2 regions of the Paenibacillus sp. FSL H8-0168 genome follow, and region 2 is predicted to be linked to the other one. Evidence: riboswitches for the same ligand, from Rfam matches in the RefSeq annotation. Region 2 holds a riboswitch; the other holds the start of a gene.
What was found. A riboswitch is a leader RNA that binds a small molecule or an ion and turns the genes downstream of it on or off. The one in region 2 is predicted to bind cyclic di-GMP.
Positions count from the first base shown of each region.

Region 1: another riboswitch for cyclic di-GMP. It lies ahead of MHI21_RS02295 (collagen binding domain-containing protein); the one in region 2 lies ahead of MHI21_RS06225 (glycosyl hydrolase).

Region 1 is NZ_CP151948.1:494,954-502,275, forward strand. It holds gene MHI21_RS02290 (class D sortase) at 38-703, opposite strand; gene MHI21_RS02295 (collagen binding domain-containing protein) at 813-4,379, opposite strand; cyclic di-GMP riboswitch class I at 4,604-4,684, opposite strand; gene MHI21_RS02300 (AraC family transcriptional regulator) at 4,735-5,616, opposite strand; gene MHI21_RS02305 (DUF445 domain-containing protein) at 6,210-7,322, shown strand, end outside.
Region 2 is NZ_CP151948.1:1,360,867-1,368,188, forward strand. It holds gene MHI21_RS06220 (sugar phosphate nucleotidyltransferase) at 1-1,267, shown strand, start outside; cyclic di-GMP riboswitch class I at 1,423-1,503, shown strand; gene MHI21_RS06225 (glycosyl hydrolase) at 1,518-3,086, shown strand; gene MHI21_RS06230 (hypothetical protein) at 3,135-5,429, shown strand; gene MHI21_RS06235 (hypothetical protein) at 5,742-5,924, shown strand; gene MHI21_RS06240 (helix-turn-helix transcriptional regulator) at 5,978-6,346, opposite strand; gene MHI21_RS06245 (Wzz/FepE/Etk N-terminal domain-containing protein) at 6,674-7,322, shown strand, end outside.

The DNA of each region.
Region 1 (7,322 bases), 870 kb from region 2:
TATTTTTACTCATAGAAATAGGTACTTTAAAATGGCTTTAGGTGCTTAGTTTGGCCTGAACAATGAGACGATGGGTGGGGTTGACGAGAGGGTCACATGTAATCAGCGTGAGCAGCTTTTGTTTTTTGAAGCTTTTTAGAACAGACACGTCCGTAGGATCAACCACCTTCAGGCTATAAACGCTATATACATATTGGTTACCCCGAGTGTTGACAACAATCTTATCCCCAATCTTCAATTCATTTAGACGATTAAATAAACGTCCAGAGGTACGGGCTCGATGAGCAGCAATGGCGGCATTCCCCACTTGTCCCAGCGTCCCCGTTTCCGGCATATGTACAGCCGCGTGTCTCATATTTATCCTCGTTGCGCCTTCCAATACAGGGAGCTTTAAAGCAATACGACTTATACTAATAGTGGCTATGGGAGTTTGTTCATTAGCGCTTGCCATGGGAGCAGGAGGTGGGGAAGTATTTTGTCGTGCTTCACTAACCGGAACTTTCGTAAGACGAGTGGACAAGCTAGCATAGCTGTCTGTAAGACTGGCGGTTCTAAGCGCATCGCTTTTTCCTGATGGTAGCTCGGCTGCTTTTAATAGCTTGCTTTGTTCCTGATCCTCATTCCATTCCGTCGCTTTAGGAAACAAAATAAAAAGTAAGCCTAACACAATAAATACGTAGGAAAGTTTACGCAGACGCAGCAATCTCGCCTCCCCTAAGCAAAGTACGGATTATACATACTTTTTTAAAAAATGCCCCATTCCCGGCTCATTCCAATCGGGAATGAGCCGGGAATGGGGCAGGTGATTAATTTTATTTTTTGTTTGTCCGTCTAAATTTCAAAAATACGCCCCATATAACCATCGCTATGCCTGTCAAATAGAACGGAACGGGGCTGCTTTCACCTGTTTGGGGTAATTGATGTACCGCAGGTGTATCCTCCGGCTCTTCAGGTTCTTTCCCCGGAACCTTGAGACGGATCTTAGGTTCGGGATCGTCTTTCGAATCCACCGGAGGAGGATCTTGATGAGGCATGACGGCTGGCAGTTCCGGCTTCAGCGGTATAGGCGCAGGTTCCTCCTGCGGAGAGACTATGTCCTCCGGAGACTTTGGCAATGACGGAGGGACGATTATAGACGGAATATTGGGTATTTCCGGATCTTTGTCATGTTTTTTACCTGAGCCTCCAGACGGGGGGGAGGGGTTTGGATGAGTAGGCGTTCCTGGTCCTGAGGGATTCGTGGGGTCTGTTGGAGTTCCCGGGTCTACAGGTGGTTCAGGGTCGTTTTTCTTTTCTTTACGATTGGTGATCACAACCCTCTTTACGCCAGAGCTTTGTCGCAGTGTTGCGTCTATTTTGATCTCGAGCTTGCCCTCGGTAATTTTATAGCCCTCCGGTGCTGCCAATTCTTCCAAGATGTAGTCGTCATGAAGCAAGGAAGAAAAGATGATTTTGCCTTCCTGATTGGTGGTCTGAATGAGAGGGGCTCTTTTTTGACCTTTATCATAGAGCGCAAACTGTGCGCCAGGCAGTACCTTGTCAGGCATATCCTGATCTACCTTGGTCAGCTCAAGACTTTCGGTCACACCCCCGCCAGAACCGGAGCCGGAAGACGTTCGTACGATGATTTCCTGGCTGGTTTCCCGCAGTTCTGTCGTCAAGCGATCCCCCTCAAAGGCAACCTTATTACTCACCTTGGCTTTGTCTTCAGCATGAATGAACGATTGGTATTCAAGTATAAAAGCAGTGGAAATATCCTTAGCAAAAGTAAGTTCAAAAGTTTGCTGGCCTTGAGCATCTGTCTTGATATACAGCTTGTAATCTTGATTTCTAATCAACTCGGTGCCCTTGGTGGTATTTCCGTTGGCAGCGATGATTGTAGAGTACAAATGAAAGGAATCCTCAATTAAGATTTGATTGCTGCTAGGCTGATCTATAATTTTAGCGTTGGATACATGGGACTGTCCTTCATTGATGCGGATGCTCCAGTCAATCTTATTTCCATTTTGTGTACCGACTTTAGATACATATTCTCCGCCATGAGGTACCGTGACTTGCGCTGTCCATTCGGAGACAGTTTTTTGTCCATCTAGTAGAAGGGCTTGATTATGGATTTCCTTTTCAATCAGTTCTCCTTCCAATGAAGTTTGAAAGGTAATCCAGTAGGGAGTCTGTATCTTATTTTTGAACTGGATACGCAATTCATTACCATTTTGCTCGGAGGGAGGAATAATGGTGTATTGATCTGCTGGGATTTCAGCCCCTTTTTGTACGCCATCCCACCATCCCAGCAAGGTCATATCGTATACTTTTACGGAGGCGGGCAGTAACTTCTGACCTTGCAACAAGGGGTCTCTCACTTCCGCGTGATTCAGGATCTTGCGATTGTAGTTAGCTTTAATGTCCCAGGTAATGAGCTTGGAGGTCGCATTATAGCTTCCTTGCTTGGCACCGTTTCGTTGTGTCATAAAGTCCGGCCAGATCGGGCACTCCACTTCTTGCGATGATCTTTCTCCGTCTTCAAACTGGTATTCTATATGGGATTTATTACGAAACTCGGGCTTCGTTGTATCCGTTTTCCAATCATTATTATAGGTAGTTGAATACTTGATTGTATAAGCCTTCTGAATGGCTTTATGAAAAATGAGCGTAAATCCTTGTTTATAGTCCTGTGATAGCGGAATCAGCTCATAATCCGTGGGTGCACGTAGCTCCGTTGTTCCGTCAACACTTTGAATTTTCAGGGTGTCCGGTAACAAGGCCAAGCCCCCGTTTGGAAACACATCCTGAATGACAATATTTTTCATGATGTACAAGTCTGTATTGATGGTAATCACCCAAGGTATGATTTTGGTGTTGTAATTGGGTGTGTCATACATTTTAGTCATAACTCCGCTTATGATTTCCGTCGATACGATCTTCTGGGTTCCATCTGAGGTTATGATGTTTGTAACTTTTTCATTTTCATAGACACGGCCTCTGGCTTGAGTCTGGTATCGGATGGTATAGGCTGAATCTACGTCGAAGTTGAATTGAAGTTTGAAGCCGTTGCGGTCCGGATAATCAACTGGGATGACAGTATACGCCCACGATGGGAGTTCCTCCAGTGTGTTTCTCTTAAATACTTTCAAAGAACCGGGCAGCAATTCTTGAGTTTTATTGAAATGATCAATTAAAAGAGCTTTGGCTTCGGGAATTTTTGTCTCGCTGAAGTTATATCTTATGGCCCACGAGAGTGTTTGTGTGGCATGATCATATTTTTCAACCTTTTTGGACAAAAATTCACCACGTTCCACCTGAACAGTAGCGGTAGCAACAACGTTCTCTATCGTATCTCCTGAAAGCGTTGCTGTGTTGGAGAAACGAGTTTCATCGCCAATAATACGCGTGGAATATTGAATCTGATAGGCCGTGTTAATGCTATCGTCTTGAAAACGAATCACAAACCCTGTCCCGGCTTGATCTGCTTCAATGGCATATTCACTTGCATTCACTAGGTCTCGAACAACGGTCGAGCCGTCGATATTGACTTGTAGATGATAGAGCCGAATAGAGTCTCTTCTGAGTTCCAGCCCTGAAGGAATTGGATCGGTGATGAGGGCATGCTTTACGGTGTTTAGCTGTTTGTTCACATCAATGATCCAGTCGATCTGATTGGTGCCAGCTATTTTCCCTTGTTTGCTTAGGGTTGGCCCTGACTGGGGTTTTACATTCACGATGACCGTTTGTACCCCGCCTTTGATCGGAATCGCAATGATGATCTCTGTACTGCCTTTCACCGTTTCTTTCGTAAACTCGGTTTTGATTTGCAGTTTGCCGCTGACATTGGAATGATTCTCTACATATTGGTTAAAGGTCATGATCACCTTGCCCTGACGATCTACTGTGAAGTATCCCACGGTTCCGTCGGTAGTGACTAACGGAGATGAGATATCAGTGTAGATGACAAACTGTTCTGGTAAATGAAAGGTGAAGCTTTCCCCTGACTTATAGGTATTGTCAGGAAGCTCCCATTCATAGCCTAGTTGGATGGCTGATCCGATGTCGAATTGGCTGTCTGGACTATATACCGCATCAATGACACGCCCTGCTTCGTCGGTCAGGCTCAACTTCGTTAATATGCTCTGCGGAGCTGCATCATGTTGAGACTTTGAACTGGTTGCTCCTTGAACGAAGGGAACCGTGTTTGAAGGAATCTCCCTAGGAGGTTCAAGGTTTGGGACAACATATACAGCATCCGTAACGGTATGGTTAGGATCGGATACAGCACTCTGCGGCAGTTCTGGGACTGGAGCATCTGCGTAAGCCAGCGTTGCGCTGAAAAAGCTTTGGACAATGAGCAATAAGGCAATGATCATTACATTTATTTTTGTTCTCATGCTCCAAGTGATTCTCCTATTCATCGTAATATGGCAATGCTTCGGCGGTTATGTTTTTTCCTTCCCTCCTCCTAGTTCGAAATTAGTATATTCAGCATGCTAGGCTGACATGACTATCCCAATAGAAAAAAAGCCCTGATCATAGCGATCAGGGCTTTCTTCGAGAGAGGTAAAGCAATTTGTGATGGATCTATGTAAAAAAGACATAATAAAAAGCTCGTTCATCTGGTAGCTGGCTGCCATCTGGAAAGGAAGGCCCTATAGTTTTGCGTCACTGCCTTTCGACAGTTTTGCCATTAACTTGAATAGCTTGTGCGTCTATCATCTATCAAACTGATTTCATGTAACCTCTCATTTACAACTTTGAACGGTTCCCCCATTTTTTGCGGAAGGAATGAGGTGTTTCTCCTACATGCTCCTTGAATAGGTTAATAAAATGGCTCGTATTGGGAATCCCTACGTACCTTGCGATATCCACAATGGACATGTCACTGGTTTTAAGCCAGCTTTGAGCGGCTGTGATACGGACATTAATGAGATAATCAATCGGAGAGAAACCGATCTGCTTTTTGAAATTTTTAGCCAGATTAAACTTGTTTAATTCAAACATATCTGCCAGCGAGTCCAGTGTTATTCGCTCACAGTAGGACTGATCCAAATATTGCTGTACCCGACGTACCTCACTCAGGGTTTCAGCATTCACACACGGATGATCATAGGGATGTTGCAAAATGCACGTTAGTATTTCACCAATGAGCCTGGACGTTAGTAGCTCAGCGGAAAGACTTCTGTCAGACTGCCCACAAATCAGAGCATGGAGCTTATCCAATATAATATGCGGATTATGCATGGAAATGACCGGTTTATTATGCTTGGCAAATTGTTCGTAAAAATTTTCAATCAGATTGCCATACAGGTACAGGCTGATAAACTCCCAGGATTCATGACCGGAGGTGCTGTATTGAACATATTCCTCGCAATTAATAAAGAACAAATCTTGAGGTTTTAAGATATATTTCTTGCCCCGGTACAGTAATTCTCCCTTACCAGACAACGTAAAGACAAGCAAAAAAGAGGCAAGTTCTTTCCTTTCCATCGTAAAAGCAGAAGTTTTTTGGAAGTAGCCTAATTCCTGGATATATAAAAGGGATTGCTTGGCAAAAGCGGAGGGAGTGCGTACAATTACGACCGGATCGCCATTCCAGAGGCCCACGTTGTTTTTTTGGTCTGTTGTCATATTCAATTCCTTTACAAAAAAGCAATTTTATCTAGCATATCTTGGTTTGAATTACCAATATATAATGGCTGATTAAACATGATTCCCTATTTATAAAAGTTTATTTTATCACATCAAATATGTCTATATAGCAAAATATGTGTTTGAATTTTATGGGAGTAACACTTTTTATGGATATTTAACCTGGTAATCCATATGAAAAAGTCGAATGCTGTTGAAAGAATCTGGGGTTATCATGGATTCAAATCCTTTCTGAGGTCCAATACCAAAATGGTACTGAAAAAAGGTATCTTATGCCCATTCAACTTTCTTGTTCACTTCTCCTTTCGGTTTAAAAAAATTGGGACTTGGTTCTGATAAAATGGTTCGTAAGGCTTATTATTGAAAATAAGAGTTTGGGCCCAGTGCTGTGATTTTGTTCACAAACATGAATGTAAAAAAGAGAGATATATGCATAAAAAATTACGCAAAAAGTGCCCTTGCGCGTTTCATCAAAAGTGCTTTCAACTTTGGAAATGACACGGGCAATGATATGATGGGTAATACAGGTATAGTGCTTTACTTACTCGACAGTCAGTTTGGAGGATTACAGGATGGGAAAACCAAAAAACACGAAAACCGCAGCGGCTTGGTCGCTTGTTATTCTAGGGGCAGGCTTTGCAGCCACATTGCCCTTCCAGCAATATGGTTGGGCTCGTTTGTTAGCCGGAGCTTTTGAGGCAGGACTTGTAGGGGGACTGGCAGACTGGTTCGCTGTCACTGCTTTGTTCCGTCATCCGCTAGGCATTCCGATACCACATACCGCCCTGCTTCCTAAAAATAGGGACAAGCTCACAAATGCATTGGTAAGTACGGTGGAAAATAACCTGCTAAACAAAGACAGCATTGCGTCTAAAATTGCAGATATCCGTTTGGCCGATTTGGTGCTGGGCGGTGTGGAAAAAGGATTGCGCACGCCGGAGGCGGCGGCATCCATAGATGTTCTTGCCAAGCGGCTCGTCCAGTCGCTCCCGCTCGCGGAATTGGCTCCGGTCATCGTGGCAGAGCTCAAGCGGCAGGTGGCTGACTTTGACGCCGGACCGCTGCTGGAGTCGCTTGCTCGTCAGACCAGCGCGAAGAGCTATGATCGCCGCGCACTGGATTACACGCTGAAGCAAGCCGAGTCCTGGCTTTTGCGACCCGAAACGGGTTATACGCTGGGCACCTTAGGGATGCAGGCTGTCAGTGGTTTGCAGGTGAGCGGGCTGATGCAGTTTGCTTTGAACGCATTCCTCGGCTATCTGAACGAAGAACGTATGGGTGAAATGATTCGTCATTTCCTGCTGGATCAGGTAGCAGAATTGCAAAGGGAAGAGCACCCGCGCCGTCAGGCTGTGCTGGATGGTCTGAGGACACAGGTGACCCGATTGGCGACGAAAGATACGGTTCAGGAAGGGTTGAACGGCTGGAAGGATAGCCTTGTTGAAGCCTGGGAAGGCGATGCGTCAGTGCTGGGCAAAATGGAAGAACTGCGTATACGCTTATTGGACTACATGGAAGACGGAAGCTATGTGCAGACCTATATTTTACCGCTATTGAATCGGATGCTGACTGATTTAAGAGGGAATACCGAGCTGCTGGACAAGATCAATGTGCGAATTGTGGAAGGTATTACTGGACTGGTGGAAGCCAACCATAGTCGAATTGGTAACTTGGTACGCGAAAAT
Region 2 (7,322 bases):
GGAATCCATGGTACAGCGGGTATGGAGACAATTGGGAGACAATGGATTATCAGAATCCTCGTTTATTGCGACAGGGAGAGCACAGGTCGAAATGATCCAGAGTCAGGTCGGGCCGAATACGCGCATCATTGTTGAGCCGGAACGCAGAGACACCTTTCCTGCGATTGCGCTGACAGCGACTTATCTATATTCCATTGCTGGTGTTTCCCCTGATGAAATTATAGCTATTTTGCCTGTAGATCCTTATGTTGAGGATGCTTTCTTCGCTTCCGTAGCCCAGCTGGAACATACACTCCAGGAGAGTGAAGGCAAGCTTGCTTTAATCGGGGTTGTCCCTTCCTATCCTTCAGAGAAATATGGTTACATTATTCCGAAAAACGATGCCACCCAAGGTAGCACTGGCTACCGCGAAGTGAGCCATTTTCAAGAGAAACCCGACCGGGAGCAGGCGGAGCGTCTGATTGAACGCAATGCTCTATGGAACTGCGGGGTTTTTGCATTCAAATTAAGTTATTTGCTGGATATCTTGGCATCCAAGGGGTTGCCGCTTAATTATGAAGAAATGCAAAAGCAATACGCATCTCTGGAAAAAATCAGCTTTGACTATGAAGTAGTCGAGAAGGAAAAGGATATCGTAGTTCTTCCGTATGATGGTTTTTGGAAGGATTTGGGTACCTGGAATACACTCACAGAAGAAATGTCTAATCAACAAGTGGGCAGAGGTGTAGTAACGGAGGATTGCGTCAATACGAGTCTTATTAACGAGTTAGACATTCCTGTGGCGATCATTGGAACGAATGATCTGATTGTAGCCGCTAGCCCGGATGGTATTCTTGTGACCAATAAGGCTGAAAGTCCTCGCATTAAGGAAGTGCTCAAGGCTCATGATCAGCGTCCAATGTATGAAGAACGTCGTTGGGGGCAGTATCGGGTTGTGGATTATGTTAAGTATGACGAGGGTAACGAGGTATTGACCAAACGAATCCGCGTACGGAAAGGCAAAAATATCAGCTATCAGCTTCATTTCAAACGGAGTGAAATTTGGACCATTATTAGCGGTGAAGCGGAAATTATTTTGAATGAGAAGCTGCACAAAGTAAAAGCTGGTGATGTAGTTCGCATTCCTGAAGGAACGAAGCATAGCATTTTGGCTGTGACCGATGTGGATTTTATTGAGGTGCAGACTGGTTCTGAATTGGTTGAAGAGGATATTGTCCGCTTTTGTATGGATTGGAATGAAATTTCCCGTCACCAATTTATCTCATAATTGTTTTCGTAAAAACGAAAAAAAGACGAATCTATGAAAATTCATAGCTCAAACTGTCGAAATTGGGCGAAAACCTGTAAATTCATGAACATGACCTATTAAATTTTGGTAAAAGAAAGTCGATACTTAGGGTAAGAAGGAATCCAAACTCCTTCCAACGATAAACGCAGCCCTGTCGAAAGGCAGGTACGCAAAGCTAAAGGGCCTTCCGTAGGGATGGCAGCCTGGCTACCGAAAGGAAGAGCAAAAAGTGAGATTCAATTTTATTCCTCTGTATCGACTGATACGTCATGCACTCCCCGTAGTTATGCTTTTTTCTTTGTTGCCCGTCGGTTTTGGTGAATCTCTGTCTGTGGCGAATGCCGCTGCATTACAACCTGTTAATTCGGACGCTTCTACTCAGGCCCGTGAACTATACAGCTATTTACTCAGCATCTCGGGGAAAAAAATAATCACCGGTCAGCATGATTATTTGGAGAGTCCGGATGAATTAAGTAACAAGGTCCAAAAAATCAGTCAGGCGTATGTGGGTGTGCACGGCTATGAGATGGGAGCCATCTCAGGTCAATCTGCCGCTTCGGAAGCAGCACAACGTAAAAATGTTGTCGATAGCGCGATCCGCTGGAGCAGATCCGGAGGCATTGTGACGATGACTTTTCATGAAGCGCTGCCGGGTAGACCACTGACTTGGGCCAATGTGCAGGCGAAAGTAAGTCAGACGGAGTTCAATAAATACGTGACGCCAGGCACTGCGCAGTATAACCTCCTCATTGCCGATCTGGATAAGGTCGCTGTATCGCTAAAGCAGCTTCGTGATGCGGGTGTTCCGGTTTTATGGAGACCTTATCACGAAATGAATGGTGACTGGTTCTGGTGGGGAAACAAAAATAATTTCAATCAGCTATGGAATATCATGTATGACCGTTTTGTAAACACACATCAACTAGACAATCTGCTGTGGGTATGGAGCCCGAATGCTCCTAATTCGTATACCTTCCCGTATACCCCTAAATATCCGGGGGATGACAAAGTAGACATTTTGGCTGTAGACATTTACAACAATGATTTTGAACAAAGTCATTATGAAGGTCTGCTCGGGTTGGCAGGGGATAAGCCGATTGCCATTGGGGAACACGGTGAGATGCCCAGCTCCGAGGTATTACAGGCTCAGCCCAAATGGGTGTATTCCATGACTTGGGGAAAGATGCTGACCGAGAATAACACAACGGATCAAATTCAGGATTATATGAATGATTCGAGGAGCTTGACGCGAGATGATGTGAAAAATGGATTGGCAGCAGTTCAACAACCCGGGACAGATGTACCAACCCTACCGGACGAGGGGCAAAGCGAGCCTATCCCGGCTCCTCCTTCTGTTCCGGATATGGTTTATGCGAACGGGCTGCGGGGTGAATATTTTAACAACATGAATCTGGATGGTAGTGCTGCTTTGACCCGTACAGATAGCAAGCTGGACTATAACTGGCGTGCTGCCACAGCTGATGCAAGGGTGAACGCTGATCGGTTCTCCGTTCGCTGGACAGGTAAAATGAAGCCACAATATAGTGAGACCTATACGTTTACAACGATATCTGATGATGGAATCCGGGTATGGGTAGACGGCAAGCTGATTATTGATAGCTGGTTTAAGCAAAGCTGGACAGAGCGCAAGGGCAGTATCACCTTGCAAGCAGGTAAAATGGTAGATTTAAAAGTTGAATACTATGATGAATATGGTGACGCAATGGCACGTCTGATGTGGGAAAGTCAGCATGAAGCGAAAGCGGTGATTCCCGGTAACGCTTTGTTTCTTCCTTAATAGATTCTCTTTCCCGGTCAAAAATTTTGAGGAGAGAGGGTGGATCATATGATGAAAAAATGGTTGACCCACAGGTATACGCCAGTATTATCCGGGCTGCTGGGGGTCGTAGCTATAGCGCTGATCGCTTGGTTGATTTACACGCCTTCAAGGAGCGTAGAACTGCCGACGGATAAAGTAGCGGCAGCCAGTCCAGTATGGAAGCTGGGACAGAGGGATGATTCTTCAGCGGAATTTAGAGGAGTGATTGGTAGAGACAATATCAACATTCCTACAGCCTCTGCTTCTACCGAATCGTCGGCTAAAGGAATATCGTCTGCAACGTCCATAGCAGAGAATACAGCGGCCCCGGTATTGCTCAGCAGTGGAGATATTCCTCCCGGCTTGAATGCGTCCACGAATCCTGAACTGTCGCTCCAGTATAAGCTGGATCAAGTTCCTCCCAATGGAGTGATATTCCGTGTACGGATTTTGGATGCGGGCAAAGCTGTTCCGCAAATGGCTGTATTTTCAAATTATCAGCTGTCCGGTATCATTCAAATCGCTGGGGTTTCCGGTACGGGCAGTGCATATAATTACAAAAGCAACTACGAGTTATATATCCCCAAAGAGCAATTGCAAAGCGGTGTTAACGTACTCAAGCTAAAGACAGCGCGCTGCCTATACTGCTCCTCTGCAGAAGATAAAAATGTGTGGTGGACCTGGGATGACTTGAGCTTGGAGACGTTAGCTTCACCTGCGACCGAACCGGTACACGGTAAATATATACTGACCGGAACAAATGTGAACAATAAAGAATTTTATTATGATCAGGGTGCAGTTAAGCATTTACCATACGTTCTCAAATGGCTGGGCATTGCTTATAGTGGCAACGTCATGAGGGTCACCTGTGCCAGTAATGTGGGCAAGGCATGTACAGACGTGGATGATTACTATCAAACGTTAAAGCAGTATAATATGCAATCGTCTGCTTTGTATTTATATACAGGTGATATTAAGCTGCAAAAAGATGGTTCTCTGCCAGAGACGGCCAAGCAAAAGTTGCGCGATTATGTAAAAAAATACGGTTCTTATCTTCAATATTATGAAGTAGATAACGAACCTGGATTATTTAATCGCTCCAAGGCGGTAAACCTGGCTGTGGCCAAGTGGTTGAATACAGAAGGCAAGCAATTGGCACCGCATCTCAAAACCGTAGCACCGGGCTGGGCCTACTGGCCAACGTACTCTACCAAGGCGTGCAAAAATCAAACCAGTGGTACGCAAAAATGCGGTGACCCAGATGGATGGGAACGGGATCCAGAGCAGCGTAAACAGCTGGAGGAAGTCACCGACCTGACCAATGGACACGCCTATGGTGAATCGTATAATGAAGAGGGCGGGGGTAGCTTCGTCCAAAATTTGAAAACCTTCGGCGGTTCGAGCAATGGACTGGCGAAGAAGATGCTGAACACAGAGTTCGGTACCAATGATACGCATCGAGACAATCCAGATTACGGGGCTAGTCAGCCACAAGCAGCTGCATTCGACCGGATTATGCGTTCGCAAATTGGGTTTGCCGATATGTTTATCCAGCACGCTGCTTTTTATAAAGATTATACGCTGTTTAAAACAGGCTTCGATCTGCAAAGTCATAACCCGGCCAACACAGAAATTTATCCGTTCGGGCAAGGACAGGACACCCGCGTTAAGATCATGAGACGCTTGAGCTTAGCCTATGCCACCCATGGAAAACCTCTGACTTATACAGTGCTGAATCCAGAGGATACCAAGGATAAGATGGTGTATGTTCGTGCGGTGGATACGTCCAAGCTTAAACCGCTGGCAGGTAGCGGCGCTACCTCAGACAAATTGCTGGTGAATCTAGTGAATTTCGAAGCTACCCCGCAGACCGTTCGTGTACGGGTAACGATGCCGAAAGCCGGTTTGTACACAGGTGAACGTTTTGGAGCGGGTTCTACTTACAGTCAGGCACAGCGTTCCATATCAGGGCTCAAGGCTTCTCCTGCCCTTGATTTTGAAGAAAAGCTGGGTCCTGGCGAAGCGGTACAATATATTTTGGAATTAAAAAATACAGATCAGACCGCAGCCTCAGCCCCAACAGGGGTGAAGGCTGCCTCTGTTCAGGATGGGGCGGTAAAGATTAATTGGCTTCAGGCAGAAGGCGTATCTTCCTATGATGTGCTGCGTGCTGACGGGACCGACGGGGCCTATCAGGTGATTGCCTCGCAAGTAGCGGGAAACACGTATACAGACCGCACAGTAAAAGCTGGAGGCCACTATGTCTACAAAGTCCGGGCGACCGGAGGCACTCAGGTTTCCCAGGCAGCCGAGGTCGCTTAATAACAGATCGGAATGTATATAGGACCTGAGTTAACGAATACCTAACATCATTTCGAAATAAAACAAAAAAGAACCTATCAGGAGAAAATAGGACCTGACAGGTTCTTTTTTGTTGGAAAATCGTTCTGATTTGCCAATACTTTACGTATAATGAAGAAAAAAATAAGAAAATCCTTTTATATTCTCGTCATAAGACGACAACATTGCAGGTATGTATTCATATATAATAGTTTTGTTCATGACTATACATACATGGTTTTGTGGGAAATCTCTTTCCGATGACCAAGAATAATAAAGCGAGGTTAATGCTGAATGAACAAGGAGACAGAATTAGGGGTGAACAACCCTCTTTTTCAAAACAACGTACGGAAAGTAGACAAAGCCGCTATCGACTTGGACATCCGGGACATTTTGCTCCAATGTGGGTTCACGATGCCAGAATGGCTAGAAAGCGACGCTGATGGAACCACATACCGGAAGGACAAGCGCGTGTAAATTCCAACGGTTGGTCTTACTTGAGCGAGACGTGAAGCAATCGGCCGCTTTCTTTATTCCATCATTCGTTCCATTCGGACAAATGCAATAAAACGTTTGGCTTCTTCCTCAGACAAGGTGCGTCCGTCAATGGTCAGGTTGAAACGTTGCAGAATATCCTCGTCGGACAGTTCAAGCTGGTCCACAAATTCCCTCACATCTGAATCCAATATTGCCGCCGGATGGCTCGTACGTCCCACCAAGTAGTCAATCGTTACCCCGAAAATATCAGCGAGCTTGGTCAGGATCTCAAAATCTGGCTTGCGCCTATTTTTTTCATAGTGAGAAAGAGCTGCCCGCGTAATTCCGAGGGATTGCGCTAGTTCCTCTTGTTTTAATCCCTTATGTTCTCGTAATTCAGCGATGCGGGTGCCATAATTCATCTGTTTTTCCTCCTGAAGGCAAGGTTAAGAAAGGTAAAAAAGCAATTTTACGCTTGACAAGATACGTTTTGTATCATAAATTAGTTATGTAAGTTACATAACGTATCTTTATTTCATAGTTTTCACTTATATCTTCGTTTATATACCCTAAGAGGCCACCGATTATTGAGCATTTTGTGCTTATTCGCTGGCTAGACCTTCTATGCGCTATTATACAACATTTTACTATAGATTAGAGGGTCATGCATCGTTCTTTTCCCCGTTATGCAGAGGATCAGTACAAGCGTTATTGCATCGAAAACAAGTCAATCAGGGAGGACTGGTCTTGTGCAGTTGAAAGAGTACATCCGTTTGATCCGTAAAAGAATGTGGTTGATTGGTAGCATCGTACTGCTGGTATGTACTGTAGTGGGCATAAAAAATGTATATTTTACCCCGCAGATTTATGAAGCTACCGCAAAGCTCATTATCAACCAGACGCCACGACCGGATCGTGCAGGTGTCGTTGATTACAGTGTAGTTCAAACGAATATAGCCTTAACGAACTCATATAAGCAAATTATGATCTCCTCGGCGATTATGGATCAGGTGGTCGCCAGCTTCCCCGACCTTAAGGTCACTCCGTCAGCTTTGGCGCAAAAATTAAGAGTGAACACCGCAGGTGATTCACAGGTCATGGATGTAACAATCCGCGATTTATCGTATACAAAGGCTGTCAAAACCGTCAATGCGGTAGCCAAAGTATTCAAACGGCAAATTCCCTCTATCATGAAAATGGACAATGTCACCATCCTAAGCGAAGCCAGTCTGAATGATCCAGCAGTTCCCGTGAACAGTAATCCCGCTATACAGATATTTATTGCTTTTGTCACCTCTTTATTGTTGGGAATCGGCTTGGCATTTTTGCTGGAGGTACTGGATGATACATTTAAGAATGAAGAGGATATTGAAAAAGAACTCGGTCTGCCTACCTTAT